One region of the Paenibacillus hunanensis genome, then DNA from elsewhere that is predicted to be linked to it. Evidence: a T-box and tRNA genes for the amino acid it is inferred to sense, from the RefSeq annotation. Region 1 holds a T-box; the other holds one or more tRNA genes.

Region 1 (9,244 bases):
AAATGAAGCGGCTGAGATCGTAACAAGCGCTTCCGATCCAGAAGTGAATATGATCTTCGGTGCGATTATCGACGAGAACCTGAAGGAAGAAATTAAGGTAACCGTCATCGCCACTGGATTTGAGCATAAGCCTGCACAGCCGTTGCAGCCTGCACGCCGTCCAGCAGCAAGCCAGCAGCCACAAAGCTCCAGCGAGCCTGTTGAAGAAAAAGCGCCTAATCCGCGCCAATTCAACAACAATCAGCAGCAGCCAAGCGGCGATCAATTGGACATTCCGACCTTCCTGCGTAATCGTTCCCGTCATAAAAACGACTAGAACCTTGCCTGCGCAGGGCATTACAGGTTACGATAAAAGGACTTGTTTTCTGCGGAAAACAGGTCCTTTTTGTTTTGACATATAGGTGCAAGCTGGCAGAATATGCTACAGTAATAAATACAGCTATTAAAAAAGATGCGCAGCGTCATCGCATGATGACAATGCCAGGTTTAGTTGTATTTTGATGTACTAACAAGGAATGATGAGCGGACGGGCTCATTGAACATAACGATAGATCATCAGGATAGCGAGGTGTAAGATGGAGCCGTTTCAAAGTAATTGGCAAACAGGCGTAACGGAGCAGCGTCCAGAGCTGTTTCTGCTAAGCGGTAAGGAATGGAGCGATGGAATTAGTGCTGGCTTTACCGGAAGGCGTGGAGGCATCAGCAAGGCGCCATATGACTCCTTTAACCTTGCTTATCATGTAGAGGATCAGCCAGAGGATGTACTGGAGAATCGACGCTTGCTATGTCAGCAGCTTGGCTTTGATCCCAAAGGCTGGGTGTGCGGTGAGCAGGTACATAGCAACCATATTGCCTGTGTGACGGCAGAGGATGCAGGCAAGGGCTGGGCAGATCGAGCAAGTGCCTTTCAGGATACAGATGGCTTAATTACCGATGTACCGGGCATACTGCTGACTTCCTTTTACGCAGATTGTGTGCCATTATATTTTATAGACCCTGTTCGGCGTGTTGTTGGGCTTGCTCATGCAGGCTGGAAAGGCACAGTCGCTGATATTGCAGGTGAGATGATTCGCACGATGGAGCGTCAATATGGCAGTCAAGCTGCTGATCTGCGTGCAGCGATCGGGCCATCGATCGGGATGGGGCAATATGAAGTCGATAAGCGCGTCATGGAGCATGTCGATGTTTGGACAAGCAGGCTTGAGGGTAATGGACAATTGCCTACATATGCAAAATCCGGCGCTCCGGGCAAAACGTGGCTTGATTTAAAACAATTAAACCGTGAATTGATGATTTTTGCAGGAATACAGCCTCAGCATATCGAAGTTAGTCAGTGGTGTACGCACGAACGCCATGATCTATTCTTTTCTTATCGTGCAGATGGTGGTCGTACAGGCCGCATGGCAAGCTGGGCTGGTATAGAAACGGAGTGACTACAGATTGGGATTGCAGGAACGAATCGCTCAAGTAGAGCAGCGCATCCAAGCCGCTTGTGAGCGCAGTGGACGCCAGGTAAGTGACGTACAGATGGTAGCCGTAACGAAATATGTATCGACCGAGAAAACGGGTCAGGTGCTGGATGCGGGACTGATCCATCTGGGCGAAAATCGCTGGCAAAATGCGAAGGATAAATGGGAAGCGTTGCATGAACGTGGAGTATGGCATTTTATCGGACATTTGCAGACAAACAAGGTCAAGGATGTTATCGGCAAGTTTGAATATATTCATTCGTTGGATCGATTATCGTTAGCGAAGGAGCTGGAGAAAAAAGCAGCCGAGCTGGAGCTGATCGTGAAGGTGTTTGTACAGATTAATGTATCGGGTGAGGAATCCAAGTATGGTCTTGCGCCAGAAGCGGTAGAGGACTTTTTCCAAGCCTTACAGCAGATGCCGCATCTGAAGGTGGTTGGTCTGATGACGATGGCGCCTGAGGTGGACGAGCCAGAACAGACGCGTCCGGTATTCAGAGAGTTGCGCGAGCTGAGAGATCGGCTTAATACGTTTGGATTAACGGTAGAGCCGATCAAGCATCTGTCGATGGGCATGTCGGGTGATTTTGAGATTGCTGTTGAGGAAGGGGCGACATTTGTACGCCTCGGCTCGATCCTGGTTGGCAAAGAGGAGGATTAACGATGGGTGTAATGAATCGGTTTATGAATTTTCTCGGGCTTCAGGAGGAAGAGGAAGTTGTAGAACGCGAGCAGATTATCGAAGAAGAAGTCGATTCTCGTGAAACTTCTCCTGCGGATGCACGTAGAAACAGTAGAGCCAATAATGTCGTCAGTATTCATTCACAGAAAAATGTCAAAGTCATTTTGAACGAGCCGCGCAGCTATGATGAAGCTCAGGACATTGCAGATCATCTGCGTTCGCATCGCTCGGTGATCGTCAATTTGCAGCGTGTTCGTAATGATCAGGCGCTGCGTATTATCGATTTTATGAGCGGTACAGTCTATGCACTGGGTGGTAGCATTTCCAAGATCGGCGGCAACATTTTCCTGTGTACACCGGATACAGTCGAAATCGAGGGCACAATCGCTGAGATTATGAGCGACGATTTTGATTATAACAAGATGAGGTGATCGGAAGTTGAGCGTATTTTTCGAAATTCTCGGTATTGCATACCGAATCTACATGTACATGATTATTATCTATATCCTGATGTCCTGGCTGCCTAGTGCTCGTGAGAGCTCTTTTGGTCAATTGCTGGCGCGTCTGGTTGAACCTTATCTTGCGCCTTTCCGTCGCTTTATTCCGCCAATCGGAGGCGTACTGGATATTTCGCCAATCGTCGCTCTGTTTGTATTGCAGCTGGCGTTTAGCGGATTGATTTACCTGCTGCAAACGATTTTGTTCTAATCGGGTATTCATCGTTTGCACATGTATAGAATGTGTAAGGATTCAAAGCTGAAGCACCAAGCAGACAATAGCGGGACTGTTGCTCTGCTGCATGCTTCGGCTTTTTGCTTTGGATAGGCTTTGTTTTGGGTGGGCCTTGCTTGGAATAGATGATAGCTGGGTCAACAGAAGAGGGATAGGCTAATTCGCACTCAACCCATGGGCCACCTATTCAGTCATTCAAGCTTTATATAATGATTAATTTTATCAAAGAGACAGCTGCTGAATGGAATAGATGATATAGACCAGATATCAGAGTGAAAAGTATCAGCGTAAAAGGTCATTGTACATCATCTATACAGCGGTCTGGAGGAAAGGTAGTTAGCAGGTATGAACAAAACCATTTTTAGTCATTTTCATCCAGACGAGCGAGAATTTGTGGAACGGGCAGCCGAGTGGATTGAGAATGCCGCCCATTATCATGAACAGAAGCTGACGGATTTTCTTGATCCGCGTCAGGCGTATATATTGTCCACACTGGCGGCTCGTGAGCCCGATGTGCAGATCCGACTGGAGGGTGGATCGGAGCATGCAGAGCGTAGACGTGCATTAATTGCACCGGATTATGCGGATCTATCGCAGGAAGATATGCAGCTGACGGTGCTGGAGATTACACCAGAAGGGCAACGTTTTACCGAGCTGGAGCATGGCGATTATATGGGCTCGCTGCTTGGACTGGGAATGAAGCGCGACAAGATTGGCGATATTCATGTCCTGGATGATGGCTGTCATACCGTCGTTGCTACAGAGATTGCATCGTATCTTAATTTGAATATGAATCAGGTACACAGACTACATGTGATGACCAGTCTATTACCGATTGAGCAATTACGTGCCGCTAAGCAGGAGCTGCAAACGATGGAGCTATCTGTCGCTTCGATGCGACTGGATGGTATCGCCAGCGATGTGTATCGACTAAGTCGCAGTAAAATACTCGTACCGATCAAGGCTGGGCGTTGTAAGGTCAACTGGAAGCCAGAGGAAGATCCTTCTCATGCGCTCAAAGAAGGCGATGTAGTATCGGTACAGGGAATGGGACGCTTCAAGGTGCTGGAGCTGGAAGGTATTACAAAAAAAGGCCGTTACCGCGTGAAAATCGGGAAATTCGTGTAAGCGTCGGCAGGAATATAACGAGGCGATGCTGAATATATAAAAGAGCCCGTGTTGTTTCAATGGAACCACATATCGGTGTATATACAAAAGGATCGCGGCATGCGTCCAGCTGATTCCGTATGGTCGATACGATGTCGTTCAGGCACGGTCTGGCGGTATATATAGGAATACGGGCTTCACAATAGGCGGCATGCTGCCGATATCGTTATCATGTTATTCATTTCGGTAGTAAGCTAGTGTTCAACGATGCTGAAATACAGTATGATAACAATACAAAAGGCAATTCAACGGCCTAATATCATAGGAGGTGTCTATCCATGCCATTAACCCCGCTGGATATACATAATAAGGAATTTTCGCGTCGGCTGCGTGGTTATGACGAAGATGAAGTGAATGAGTTTCTCGATCAGGTAATCAAGGATTATGAGGGACTGATTCGCGAAAACAAGGATTTGCAAAATCAGCTGCTTGCTGTGCAGGAGCGTCTGGATCATTTTGCGAATCTGGAGGAGACACTGAGTAAAACGATCATCGTTGCTCAGGAAGCAGCGGATGAGGTGAAGAACAACGCCAAGAAGGAAGCGCAGCTCATTATTAAAGAATCCGAGAAAAATGCGGATCGTATTATTAATGAGTCGCTGTCGAAGGCGCGCAAGGTGTCGATGGAAGTGGAAGAGCTTAAAAAGCAGGCTTCGATCTATCGTACTCGTTTCCGGACACTGGTTGAGGCACAGCTGGAGCTGCTCAGTCAGGACGGCTGGGACGCATTGGAAAATCAAACTCGCGAGCTGGAGCGTACAAGCAGTGAGCGTCAGGAGCGCAATGAGCGCGACCGTGAGCAGTGGAATCGTGAACGTCAGGACGAGCGCGAGCCGGAAGAAAATCGTTCGGTAAGTGGCGATCTCTACTAAGCGGCTACATGATGCAGGATCACCTCGTTCCACGGTAGCTGATCCGGTGATGCCACGTTGGAGCTGAGGGATGAAGGATAGCGAATCTATTTATACAGCCCTATGGCAAATGGTTGACATTTTGCAGAGGAAGCGATATAAATATTTTATGACCATGACGTTTTTTTGGAAGGCGTCACTTCGAAACGACTCGGTAACAGGAGCTTGCTTCTGCACCGTAGTATAGTTGCATACATTCTGTGATGGGGCCAGTACAGGCTATGATCGTTTGTAGAGAGTTGGCGGTTGGTGCAAGCCAATAAACGACGAGCTATGGAAAATCTCCCCGGAGAAGCGCGGCTGAACCTATTCAGTAAGCCAAGCCGGATTGCCTGCCGTTATCAGGGCGCCGCATGAATCGTGCGGGCATAAGTGTCATTATGATAGGAAGAATACGTCTGTGTAGCAGAACGGAATTCTTAACCTATTGTGATGAAACAAGGGTGGTAACGCGAGCAACCTCGTCCCTTTCCAGGGACGGGGTTTTTTTGACGTTTTGGCTAGTGATCAGACAGCTGATGCATAAGGGGAATCGGATGGCGAAAGCGATCCTGCTGCACGGACAGATTCATCATGGTTCGAATTGGAGAAAGGATGGGGAAACATGCAAAGAGTAGATGTGAAAGAGAAAGCACGTGCACGCGATTTGCGCATGCTGAACAAATGGAAAGAGGAGCGTACATTCCAGCGCTCCATCGAGAGCCGCGAAGGCAAACCGAACTTTGTTTTTTATGAAGGCCCGCCAACAGCGAACGGAAAGCCGCATATCGGTCACGTACTGGGTCGTGTAATCAAAGACTTTATCGGTCGTTATAACACGATGAAGGGCTATCGCGTTGTACGTAAAGCAGGCTGGGATACACACGGTCTGCCTGTTGAGCTCGGTGTACAGAAAAAGCTCGGTATCTCGCACAAATGGGAGATCGAGGATTATGGCGTTGAGAAATTCATCAACGAATGCAAAGCAAGTGTATTTGAATATGAACAGCAGTGGCGCGATCTGACAGAAGCAATCGGCTACTGGACAGATATGGATCATCCGTATATCACACTGAACAATGGCTATATTGAGAGTGTATGGAACATCCTCGCAACGATTCATGATAAAGGGCTCATGTATCGCGGTCACCGCGTAAGCCCATATTGTCCTTCCTGCCAGACGACACTGAGCTCGCACGAAGTTGCACAGGGCTACAAAGACGTGAAAGACCTGAGTGCGACTGCAAAGTTCAAGCTGCATAGTAGCGGCGAATTCGTACTGGCATGGACGACGACTCCTTGGACATTGCCGTCTCACGTTGCACTGGCGGTGAACCCGGACATGGAATACGCACGTGTACGTCAAAATGGCGAAGTGTACATCGTTGCGAAAAACCTTGTTGAAAAAGTAATGGAGCCGATCAAAGCCGAGTATGAAGTGCTCAGCACACTGCCAGGTTCTGAGCTGGTAGGTCAAACTTATGATGCTCCATTCAACTATATCCAGGCAGAGAAAACCAATATCGTGCTGGGTGCAAGCTTCGTTACCGATGCAAGTGGTACAGGTATCGTTCACATGGCACCTGCACACGGTGAAGATGACTATCGTGTATGTCGTGAGAATGGCATCAGTTTCGTCAATCTGGTTGATCTGGAAGGTAAATTCGTACCGCAGGTCACTGATTTTGCTGGACGCTTTGTCAAAGACTGCGATGTAGACATCATCAAGTATCTGTCGGAGCATGGCACACTGTTCAGCAAAGAGCGTTATGAGCACAGCTATCCATTCTGCTGGCGTTGTGATACACCGCTGCTCTACTATGCAATGGACAGCTGGTTTATCCAGACTACAGCAATCAAGGATCAGCTGATTGCCAACAACAACGATGTTACCTGGTATCCAGGTCATGTTCGTGAAGGACGCTTCGGTAAATTCCTTGAGGATCTGGTCGACTGGAATATCAGCCGTGATCGTTACTGGGGTACACCGCTTAACGTATGGGTATGCGAAGAGACGGGCGAGCAATTCGCACCGCATAGCATTGCCGAGCTGCGTGAGCGCGCAATTGGTGACGTGCCAGAGGATCTGGAGCTGCACAAGCCTTATGTAGATGAAGTCAAAGTACGTAGCTCCTGCGGACAGTACGAAATGAAACGTACACCAGAGGTCATTGACGTCTGGTTCGATAGCGGCTCGATGCCTTTCGCTCAACAGCACTATCCATTTGAAAATGAAGATGTGTTCAAGCAGCAATACCCTGCTGATATGATCTGCGAAGGGATTGACCAGACGCGTGGCTGGTTCTACAGTCTGCTTGCGGTATCTACATTGCTGACAGGACAAGCGCCGTATAAAGCAGTTATGGCAACCGGACACGTACTCGACGAAAACGGTCAAAAAATGTCCAAATCCAAAGGGAATGTTATCGATCCGTGGGAAGTCATCGAAGAGTATGGCACCGATGCATTCCGCTGGGCGCTCCTGTCTGACAGCGCCCCTTGGAACAGCAAGCGTTTCTCCAAAGGGATTGTTGGTGAAGCGAAGTCCAAGCTTGTGGATACACTCGTGAACACACATGCGTTCCTGACGCTGTATGCGACGATCGATGGCTTTGACCCGGCGGAGCATCCATTCCAGCCATCTGAGCACAAGCTGGATCGCTGGATCGTTTCCCGTCTGAACAGCTTGATCATTGTTGTTGACAAGGCACTTGCGGTAAATGATTATCTGAACTCATCCAAAGCAATCGAAGCATTTGTTGATGAGCTGAGTAACTGGTATATCCGTCGTTCCCGTGATCGCTTCTGGGGTGCAGGCTTGACGGAAGACAAGCTGGATGCGTATCGTACGCTGACCGAGGTGCTGCTCACTACAGCGAAGCTGCTGGCACCATTTACACCAATGCTGGCAGAAGATATCTATCTGAACCTGAGCAATGGTGAGAGCGTGCATATGGATGATTATCCAGTTGCCAATGAAGCATTGATCGATGCGGAGCTGGAGCGCGATATGGAAACAGCTCGCCGTATCGTTGAGCTGGCACGTAACGTACGTAATGAAACAGGAATCAAAAACCGTCAGCCGCTGTCCGAGCTGATCGTATCGCTCGATAAAGACTTTGATCTGGCAAGCTATGAAGAGATCATCAAGGACGAGATCAATGTGAAGGGCATCCGTACTGAGCATGATGATGCGGGCTTTGTTGATTTTAGCTTCAAGCTGAACCTGAAAGTAGCGGGTAAAAAGTACGGCAAAAATGTCGGTTTCCTGCAAAACTTCTTCAAAGAGATGACAGCGGAAGAGACACGCCATGTTGTACAAGCAGGCGTGCTGAACGTAACTTCGCCAGAAGGTGAAGAACTGCATGTCACAAGCGAAGAGCTGCTGGTGGAGAAAAAGGCGAAATCCGGCTTTGCATCCGCATCCGGTTACGGTCTGACTGTAGCGCTGAATACCGATATCACACCAGAGCTGGAGCAAGAGGGCTGGGTGCGTGAGGTTGTCCGTACGGTACAGGATTATCGTAAAAAGCTGGATCTGCCAATCGAGAAATACGTTCATCTGACGCTGAATGTGAGCGATGAGCTGCGCGCAGCGATCGAGGCATTTGATAGCGTTCTGCGTGAAAATGTACTCGTTACCGATGTGACCTTCGGTGAAGTAGAAGGTATGGAGCAAGTCGAGCTGGTAGGTCAAAAAGCGGGTATTCACGTTTCTTGATTGAATTGTAGTAAGTGATATGGAAAGTGATAGAGCGCAGGGATTCAAAATGAAATGATTTAAAATGAAGTAAAGCAAGCTAAACCATGAGGTGGCTAGTTATTTCTAATGTAATCCATTGGATGATTTAGAAATAAATTAGCCAGCTGCTGCTGAGCCTGTCGTTGTCCTTGTATCCATCAAGTCGTATGGATGCTGGATGACGGCAGGTTTTTTATATATCTTATTCAGCTTGTGTAGAAGTACAGGGTATAATAAGACAAAGAGGATTTGATCTATACATAATTTTGCAGAGAAAGAGAAAGAGAAAGAGAAAGAGAAAGAGAAAGAGAACTATACAGACACAGAGATAGTGGTAGATATACAAATGAAATTCACCAAATAGCGTCATTATAAATTTTCCATAAGGAGGTTATAGTCATGGCTATTACATATCGAGAGACATGGGAATTAAAGCGTAGGATCGAGGGACTGACCATCGAAAAACAGGATTTTACGCTGATCGACCTGAATGCGCCGATTTGTACAGCGGTGCATTTCATCAATTGTATTTTTGATCGGACTCGTTTTGGAGATGCCCGTT
Region 2 (9,244 bases), 2.8 Mb from region 1:
GCGCGCTTTATTACAACCCGAGTTGCGTTATCATTACTATGATCATTGCTGTCTTTCATATTTACATCTTATAAAAATATCCGCCTCCATGAAATGGACTGCGGATGGTATTTTGACCTAGACCTTAGACGGGGACTGTTCTGGACTGCAACAGTAGGGAACCTTTAATATTAGCCAGCTCTTATGTAATGCACAGTACTATCTCTGTAGTAGAAAATAGCGATAAACAAAAAGACTCACCTTTTCTGAACATAATTCAGAGAAGATGAGTCTTTTTTATAAACGCGCCCTAAGAGATTCGAACTCCTGACCTTTTGATTCGTAGTCAAACGCTCTATCCAGCTGAGCTAAGGGCGCAAATAATACTGGAGGCGCCACCCAGATTCGAACTGGGGATAAAGCTTTTGCAGAGCTGTGCCTTACCACTTGGCTATGGCGCCGTATAAAATTAAAATGGAGCGGACGACGGGAATCGAACCCGCGACCCTCGCCTTGGCAAGGCGATGCTCTACCGCTGAGCCACGTCCGCTAACTGAATGAAAAGATATGGCAGGGGATATAGGATTCGAACCTATGCGTGACGGAGTCAAAGTCCGTTGCCTTACCGCTTGGCTAATCCCCTATAAAGGGCGATCGACGGGAATTGAACCCGCGAATGTCGGAGTCACAGTCCGATGCGTTAACCCCTTCGCCACGACCGCCATATAAATTGACAAAAAAAATTGGCAGGGGCAGCAGGAATTGAACCCACACTAACGGTTTTGGAGACCGCTGTTCTACCTTTAAACTATGCCCCTATAAAACTGGTGGAGGCTGATGGATTCGAACCACCGAACTCAGAGAGAACAGATTTACAGTCTGCTGCGTTTGGCCACTTCGCTAAGCCTCCATATGAAGAAAAAGAAAAAATGGTGCCGGCGAGAGGATTTGAACCCCCGACCTACTGATTACAAGTCAGTTGCTCTACCAACTGAGCTACACCGGCATATTTTGTAAAGATGGCTCGGGACGGAATCGAACCGCCGACACGAGGATTTTCAGTCCTCTGCTCTACCGACTGAGCTACCGAGCCGTAACTGATGTACTTCTATGTGTCGACTCTTTGTTACGATCCAAGATGACCGATAGTCAATACGAGCCTAAGATATAAATGGCGGAACCGACGGGATTTGAACCCGCGATCTCCTGCGTGACAGGCAGGCATGTTAACCCCTACACCACGGTTCCACTTTAATTGCGGGGACAGGATTTGAACCTGTGACCTTCGGGTTATGAGCCCGACGAGCTACCGGACTGCTCCACCCCGCGTCGTCAAATAAAGTCTATATGGTGGAGACTGACGGGATCGAACCGCCGACCCTCTGCTTGTAAGGCAGATGCTCTCCCAGCTGAGCTAAGTCTCCATGGGACACAAGATAGATTGTATCATTATTTCAAAGCCGATGTCAAATCGATCAATATGTACAATTCTTCTTGTAATTCTTATAAAAGAATATGACCCGTAGGGGATTCGAACCCCTGTTACCTCCGTGAAAGGGAGGTGTCTTAACCCCTTGACCAACGGGCCTTACTATAAAAGAAGCATTATGGCGGAGAGAGAGGGATTCGAACCCTCGAGACGCTTGTGACGCCTACACGATTTCCAATCGTGCTCCTTCGGCCAACTCGGACACCTCTCCATATGGCTCCCCGAACAGGACTCGAACCTGTGACAACTCGATTAACAGTCGAGTGCTCTACCAACTGAGCTATCAGGGAATATTGTCCGCTCTACAGAGCGGAAGGTCTTACTCTTCGCTTGGCGACGTCCTACTCTCCCAGGACCCTGCGGTCCAAGTACCATTGGCGCTGGAGGGCTTAACGGTCGTGTTCGGGATGGGTACGTGTGGAACCCCTCCGCCATCATCACCAAACGTTCTTGCTACAGGTTGATCACCTGAAAACTGAATCCGAAACGAATCATCGCGTGTTTAGAAAAATAGGATAAGCCCTCGACCGATTAGTATTGGTCAGCTCCATGCATTGCTGCACTTCCACCTCCAACCTATCTACCTCGTCGTCTTCAAGGGGTCTTACATATTGGGAAATCTCATCTTGAGGGGGGCTTCACGCTTAGATGCTTTCAGCGCTTATCCCTTCCGCACGTAGCTACCCAGCGATGCTCCTGGCGGAACAACTGGTACACCAGCGGTGCGTCCATCCCGGTCCTCTCGTACTAAGGACAGCTCCTCTCAAATTTCCTACGCCCACGACAGATAGGGACCGAACTGTCTCACGACGTTCTGAACCCAGCTCGCGTACCGCTTTAATGGGCGAACAGCCCAACCCTTGGGACCTACTTCAGCCCCAGGATGCGATGAGCCGACATCGAGGTGCCAAACCTCCCCGTCGATGTGGACTCTTGGGGGAGATAAGCCTGTTATCCCCAGGGTAGCTTTTATCCGTTGAGCGATGGCCCTTCCATGCGGTACCACCGGATCACTAAGCCCGACTTTCGTCCCTGCTCGACTTGTAGGTCTCGCAGTCAAGCTCCCTTTTGCCTTTGCACTCTTCGAATGATTTCCAACCATTCTGAGGGAACCTTAGGGCGCCTCCGTTACATTTTAGGAGGCGACCGCCCCAGTCAAACTGCCCACCTGACACGGTCCCCGTACCGGATCACGGTACCAGGTTAGAACTCAGATGCGATCAGGGTGGTATCCCAACGGCGCCTCCGAGGAAGCTTGCGCTCCCTCTTCCTAGGCTCCCACCTATCCTGTACAAATCGCACCCCAGTTCAATATCAAGCTGCAGTAAAGCTCCATGGGGTCTTTCCGTCTTGTCGCGGGTAACCTGCATCTTCACAGGTATTAAAATTTCACCGGATCTCTCGTTGAGACAGCGCCCAAATCGTTACGCCATTCGTGCGGGTCAGAATTTACCTGACAAGGAATTTCGCTACCTTAGGACCGTTATAGTTACGGCCGCCGTTTACTGGGGCTTCGGTTCATAGCTTCGCTTGCGCTAACCACTCCCCTTAACCTTCCAGCACCGGGCAGGCGTCAGCCCGTATACTTCGCCTTGCGGCTTCGCACAGACCTGTGTTTTTGCTAAACAGTCGCTTGGGCCTTTTCACTGCGGCCCCCTCGTGCTATTCACACTACCGGGGCACCCCTTCTCCCGAAGTTACGGGGTCATTTTGCCGAGTTCCTTAACGAGAGTTCTTCCGCGCGCCTTAGAATTCTCTTCTCACCTACCTGTGTCGGTTTACGGTACGGGCACCTGCTTCCTGGCTAGAGGCTTTTCTTGGCAGTGTGAGATCATGACCTTCGCTACTGTAATTTTCGCTCCCCATCACAGCCTGACCTTAAAGTGTGCGGATTTACCTACACACCAGTCTCACTGCTTAGACAGGCATCCATCAGCCTGCGTCACTACCCTCCTGCGTCACCCCGTTGCTCATAGCGGCTCTCGGTGGTACAGGAATTTCAACCTGTTGTCCGTCGACTACGCCTTTCGGCCTCGCCTTAGGTCCCGACTTACCCTGAGAGGACGAGCCTTCCTCAGGAACCCTTAGGTTTTCGGCGGATCAGATTCTCACTGATCTTTTCGTTACTCATACCGGCATTCTCACTTGAATTGTGTCCAGCACTCCTTACGGTATACCTTCAACCTCAATTCAACGCTCCCCTACCCCTGATGCAAGCATCAAGCCATAGCTTCGGTGGTGTGTTTAGCCCCGTTACATTTTCGGCGCAAAGTCACTCGACCAGTGAGCTATTACGCACTCTTTAAATGGTGGCTGCTTCTAAGCCAACATCCTGGTTGTCTGTGCAACTTCACATCCTTTCCCACTTAACACACACTTGGGGACCTTAGCTGATGGTCTGGGCTGTTTCCCTTTTGACAATGGACCTTAGCACCCACTGTCTGACTCCCGGAATAAAGTCTGCGGCATTCGGAGTTTGACTGAGCTTGGTAACCCTTGCGGGCCCCGCACCCAATCAGTGCTCTACCTCCGCGACTCATCTTCCGAGGCTAGCCCTAAAGCTATTTCGGGGAGAACCAGCTATCTCCGAGTTCGATTGGAATTTCTCCGCTACCCCCACCTCATCCCCGCACTTTTCAACGTGCGTGGGTTCGGACCTCCAGTACGTGTTACCGTACCTTCATCCTGGACAGGGGTAGATCACCCGGTTTCGGGTCTACGTCCACGTACTAAGTCGCCCTATTCAGACTCGCTTTCGCTGCGGCTCCGGCTTCTCACCTTAACCTTGCACGGGAACGTAACTCGCCGGTTCATTCTACAAAAGGCACGCCATCACCCATTAATCGGGCTCTGACTTTTTGTAAGCACACGGTTTCAGGTTCTATTTCACTCCCCTTCCGGGGTCCTTTTCACCTTTCCCTCACGGTACTGCTTCACTATCGGTCGCTAGGGAGTATTTAGCCTTACCAGATGGTCCTGGCAGATTCATACGGGGTTTCACGTGCCCCGCACTACTCGGGATCCGTCTCGGAGAGAACTTGATTTTAACTACAGGGCTTTCACCTTCTCTGGCGGGCCTTTCCAGACCTCTTCATCTACCAAACTCTTTTATCACTCCAAAGAGACGTCCCACAACCCCAAGAAGCAAGCTTCCTGGTTTAGGCTGTTCCGCGTTCGCTCGCCGCTACTGACGGAATCACTCTTGTTTTCTCTTCCTGAGGGTACTTAGATGTTTCAGTTCCCCTCGTCTGCCTCTCCACACCCTATGTATTCAGATGTGAGTAACTGGAGATGAATCCAGTCAGGTTTCCCCATTCGGACATCCCCGGATCAATGCTTGCTTACAGCTCCCCGAGGCCTTATCGTTGTTCGCCACGTCCTTCATCGGCTCCTAGCGCCTAGGCATCCACCGTGTGCTCTTACTAGCTTAACCTAGTTGGTGGTCTTCCATAATGGAAGAACCTATATCTTACATATTCATGACCGATCCTGTTTGCACAGTGTCAGTTAAGAACAGTTTCTAAAACGCGATGTTTCGTTTCGGTATCCAGTTTTCAAGGATCAACTTGTTTAAAGCATAAATGGTGGAGCCAAGCGGGATCGAACCGCTGACCTCCTGCTTGCAAGGCAGGCGCTCTCCCAGCTGAGCTATGGCCCCATATGGAGTATAAAGTTATAAATGGTGGGCCCTGGTGGACTCGAACCACCGACCTCACCCTTATCAGAGGTGCGCTCTAACCAACTGAGCTAAGGGCCCACAATATGAAGATGTGTTGAGATGCATCGCTTGGCGGCGTCCTACTCTCCCAGGACCCTGCGGTCCAAGTACCATTGGCGCTGGAGGGCTTAACGGTCGTGTTCGGGATGGGTACGTGTGGAACCCCTCCGCCATCACCACCAAACGATGATGCCATCTCGGCGAGAGTTGAGTCTCTCAAAACTGAACAACGAGGTGAGTGTCGGTCAATCTAGTGACCCGCGTCTAGTTACCTAAACGACTTAGATTTGAATGTTTCCGCTCTCCGGAAACGATTCTCCATAGAAAGGAGGTGATCCAGCCGCACCTTCCGATACGGCTACCTTGTTACGACTTCACCCCAATCATCTACCCCACCTTCGGCGGCTGGCTCCTTGCGGTTACCCCACCGACTTCGGGTGTTGCAAACTCTCGTGGTGTGACGGGCGGTGTGTACAAGACCCGGGAACGTATTCACCGCGGCATGCTGATCCGCGATTACTAGCAATTCCGACTTCATGCAGGCGAGTTGCAGCCTGCAATCCGAACTGAGATCGGCTTTTAAGGATTGGCTCCACCTCGCGGCTTTGCTTCCCGTTGTACCGACCATTGTAGTACGTGTGTAGCCCAGGTCATAAGGGGCATGATGATTTGACGTCATCCCCACCTTCCTCCGGTTTGTCACCGGCAGTCTGCTTAGAGTGCCCACCATGATGTGCTGGCAACTAAGCATAAGGGTTGCGCTCGTTGCGGGACTTAACCCAACATCTCACGACACGAGCTGACGACAACCATGCACCACCTGTCTTGAATGTTCCGAAGAAAAGGCACATCTCTGCACCGGTCATTCAGATGTCAAGACCTGGTAAGGTTCTTCGCGTTGCTTCGAATTAAACCACATACTCCACTGCTTGTGCGGGTCCCCGTCAATTCCTTTGAGTTTCAGTCTTGCGACCGTACTCCCCAGGCGGAATGCTTAATGTGTTAACTTCGGCACCAAGGGTATCGAAACCCCTAACACCTAGCATTCATCGTTTACGGCGTGGACTACCAGGGTATCTAATCCTGTTTGCTCCCCACGCTTTCGCGCCTCAGCGTCAGTTACAGCCCAGAGAGTCGCCTTCGCCACTGGTGTTCCTCCACATCTCTACGCATTTCACCGCTACACGTGGAATTCCACTCTCCTCTTCTGCACTCAAGCCCTCCAGTTTCCAGTGCGACCCGAAGTTGAGCTTCGGGATTAAACACCGGACTTAAACGGCCGCCTGCGCGCGCTTTACGCCCAATAATTCCGGACAACGCTTGCCCCCTACGTATTACCGCGGCTGCTGGCACGTAGTTAGCCGGGGCTTTCTTCTCAGGTACCGTCACTCTCAGAGCAGTTACTCTCCAAGACGTTCTTCCCTGGCAACAGAGCTTTACGATCCGAAAACCTTCATCACTCACGCGGCGTTGCTCCGTCAGGCTTTCGCCCATTGCGGAAGATTCCCTACTGCTGCCTCCCGTAGGAGTCTGGGCCGTGTCTCAGTCCCAGTGTGGCCGATCACCCTCTCAGGTCGGCTACGCATCGTCGCCTTGGTGAGCCGTTACCCCACCAACTAGCTAATGCGCCGCAGGCCCATCCTTCAGTGACAGATTGCTCCGTCTTTCGTTCTCTTTCCATGCAGAAAAAGAAAGTATCCGGTATTAGCTACCGTTTCCGGTAGTTATCCCAGGCTAAAGGGCAGGTTGCCTACGTGTTACTCACCCGTCCGCCGCTAAGTCTCAAGAAAGCAAGCTTTCTATCGACTCCGCTCGACTTGCATGTATTAGGCACGCCGCCAGCGTTCGTCCTGAGCCAGGATCAAACTCTCCAATAAAGTGTTTGACTTGCTCATTTTGTTGCTGGCGAGAACATTGCTGTTCTCTATATTTTGAAGAACCGAAGTTCTTCACTCACTCGTTGTTCAGTTTTCAAAGATCAAACTCTTTCGTTGCCGCTCAGTGTCTCTCGCAGCAACTCTTATATCATATCATGTTGTGTTTCTTTCGTCAAGCACTTTTTTTGAAGTGTTTTTCACTTCAAAGCGCTTCACGAAGGAAGCTCATGATATCTTTTCTTTCATTGTCACTCGTTTGTGACAACTTTTATAATATATCATGTGAACTTCTGAGTGTCAACACTTTTTTTCAAGCTCTTACTGAGCTATTCATTTATAATGTCGACAAAGCCTTGAAGTTCAGCCATTCTGCTCGTTTTCATCAATGTGATGTTTGAGCGGAACGTTTTATAATTTATCATAATTTAATTATAGAAGTCAACTATTTATTTATCATCTGTTTGGATGCTTCTTTCTCTTCGTTGGGGATGCTAATTTTTCTGAAAATTTCTGAAAATCATTGTTTCTTGATTACGTTGTTTTACTTTGTTGCGTAAATTATAGCTCGGGCAACTGTCGTCTTTAATTCACTTTCATCCTTCCTGTTCTTACTCTAGTTATCTAGTATTAGTTGATTGTGTTTGTTGTTTATTTTATCTATGACTCTTCTTGGTAAAGCGATGTGGTGATATATAGGGTAGGGATGCGTTTATGTGAATGGTAATAGCCTATTTTATTAAAGATAGGGCAGATATAAATGATATAGAACTCATGTAAAAACGGCACGTAACTATAGGAGGCGATGATTGATATGGGTATGACGGGAGCTTATTTTGTAGAGCGAGGGAATTTGCAGCAGATTTTAGATGGTGCCGCAGGACAGCCGGATTTGGATATTGATAAGGCATGGAGTCTGATTGCCGCTATGTTTCCTGATCTACCTGTAGTCCCTGTAACGAATGCTTATCATGTAGAGAGTAGCTTGACGGAATTTGGTACATTCTATTTGCCTGCTGAGCAGGTGGCTTATATTGCGGAGAAGCTACATGAGCTTCAGCAGCCGGAGTCTCTTCAGGACCGTATACATTTTGAAGAATGGAAGCATAGCTCTACGCATGTTGGCGAGCATCTGGATAATCCGGGATCAGCGGATAGCATGGAGGATATGGCACAGATTATGCCATTGATGTTTTCGATTCAGGAGGATGAAACTTATGAGGATGTGGTGGATGGTTATCTATTGCCGCATTTGAATGAAGTGTTCACGTTGTTTGAGAAAGCGGCGACTGAGCAGGCTGGGGTTGTGTTTGCTATATTTTAATGAGATTAGATAGGTTAGGTGTGGAAGTGGATGGTTTGATATGGAGTAGATGCTCCTCTGGAGTATGTGAGCCAGTTATATGTAAGCTAGTTGGAAGAATACAGGTAGTCTTTTTGTTTGATATCGGTGAGTTGTTATTTGACGGTTATTGTGGATATAAAAATCATTGTAAATATAAAAGAGAGTGCTCGGTAGTGTAAGTACCGGGCACTCTTTTTGAGTTGAGCTTTGTTTTAGATATTTGGCTTGAACTTTTGACTGGATGCTTAGCCGAATTGTTTGGCTATTAAGCTAGTGTAGCGAATAGTGAATCTCTCGCTCGCCACCTGCTTTTGGATTCCAGATGGTTGTTTCTTTGATCAAGGAGCGATAGACGAGCTTGCGGACGATCATGGATAGTCGGCTGCCTACATGACATAGCTCTGGATGATCGAGTAGCTCGCGGATGCTCCATGGCTGTTGGCGGCTACGGAGAACACGGAACAATGATGCTGAGCACTCACTCATTTTGGACATGACGGAAAATTCGCAGGCTAGCAAGACTAGCTCTACCCTTTGCTCCATCGTTTCGTTACTAAAGGCTAGCTGCTCATACAGCTTGTGTACATCCAGCTTATGTTCTCTCACTTGCTCCCATACTGCCATTTCTGGATAAATGCCTTTTTCGCACAGATCAATTCGTGCCCAGTACGGAAGGGCCTGAAAAATGCAGTTATACGCATCCATCACCTGTTGCTGCTGCATATGGCGTCTCGCTTCTACATATAGCTCCAAAAATCTGGCAAACTCTAGCAAAATGCGACGCTCGCTCAATGGACGTTCAAAATGCGCAAACTGCTTGCGTAAACGCTCTAGTTCGC

What was found. The T-box of region 1 lies ahead of ileS (isoleucine--tRNA ligase). A T-box ahead of a tRNA ligase gene usually reads a tRNA of that ligase, here a tRNA-Ile.
Region 2: it has a tRNA-Ile gene. The T-box ahead of ileS (isoleucine--tRNA ligase) is inferred to sense a tRNA for this amino acid. The anticodon was not compared.

What each region holds. Positions count from the first base shown of each region.
Region 1 covers NZ_CP139194.1:1,945,641-1,954,884, forward strand. Annotated here, with positions in the region: gene ftsZ (cell division protein FtsZ) at 1-316, shown strand, start outside; gene pgeF (peptidoglycan editing factor PgeF) at 576-1,433, shown strand; gene SK066_RS07870 (YggS family pyridoxal phosphate-dependent enzyme) at 1,441-2,130, shown strand; gene SK066_RS07875 (cell division protein SepF) at 2,133-2,582, shown strand; gene SK066_RS07880 (YggT family protein) at 2,635-2,859, shown strand; gene SK066_RS07885 (YlmH family RNA-binding protein) at 3,229-4,011, shown strand; gene SK066_RS07890 (DivIVA domain-containing protein) at 4,329-4,922, shown strand; T-box leader at 5,153-5,433, shown strand; gene ileS (isoleucine--tRNA ligase) at 5,566-8,661, shown strand; gene SK066_RS07900 (pentapeptide repeat-containing protein) at 9,082-9,244, shown strand, end outside.
Region 2 covers NZ_CP139194.1:4,797,577-4,806,820, forward strand. Annotated here, with positions in the region: tRNA gene SK066_RS19335 (tRNA-Arg) at 284-357, opposite strand; tRNA gene SK066_RS19340 (tRNA-Cys) at 367-440, opposite strand; tRNA gene SK066_RS19345 (tRNA-Gly) at 455-529, opposite strand; tRNA gene SK066_RS19350 (tRNA-Gln) at 548-622, opposite strand; tRNA gene SK066_RS19355 (tRNA-His) at 629-701, opposite strand; tRNA gene SK066_RS19360 (tRNA-Trp) at 724-797, opposite strand; tRNA gene SK066_RS19365 (tRNA-Tyr) at 805-889, opposite strand; tRNA gene SK066_RS19370 (tRNA-Thr) at 910-985, opposite strand; tRNA gene SK066_RS19375 (tRNA-Phe) at 1,000-1,072, opposite strand; tRNA gene SK066_RS19380 (tRNA-Asp) at 1,152-1,227, opposite strand; tRNA gene SK066_RS19385 (tRNA-Met) at 1,235-1,308, opposite strand; tRNA gene SK066_RS19390 (tRNA-Val) at 1,328-1,403, opposite strand; tRNA gene SK066_RS19395 (tRNA-Glu) at 1,496-1,567, opposite strand; tRNA gene SK066_RS19400 (tRNA-Ser) at 1,588-1,679, opposite strand; tRNA gene SK066_RS19405 (tRNA-Asn) at 1,683-1,758, opposite strand; rRNA gene rrf (5S ribosomal RNA) at 1,797-1,913, opposite strand; rRNA gene SK066_RS19415 (23S ribosomal RNA) at 1,980-4,901, opposite strand; tRNA gene SK066_RS19420 (tRNA-Ala) at 5,051-5,126, opposite strand; tRNA gene SK066_RS19425 (tRNA-Ile) at 5,149-5,225, opposite strand; rRNA gene rrf (5S ribosomal RNA) at 5,254-5,370, opposite strand; rRNA gene SK066_RS19435 (16S ribosomal RNA) at 5,511-7,063, opposite strand; gene SK066_RS19440 (hypothetical protein) at 7,875-8,384, shown strand; gene SK066_RS19445 (nucleotidyltransferase-like protein) at 8,676-9,244, opposite strand, start outside.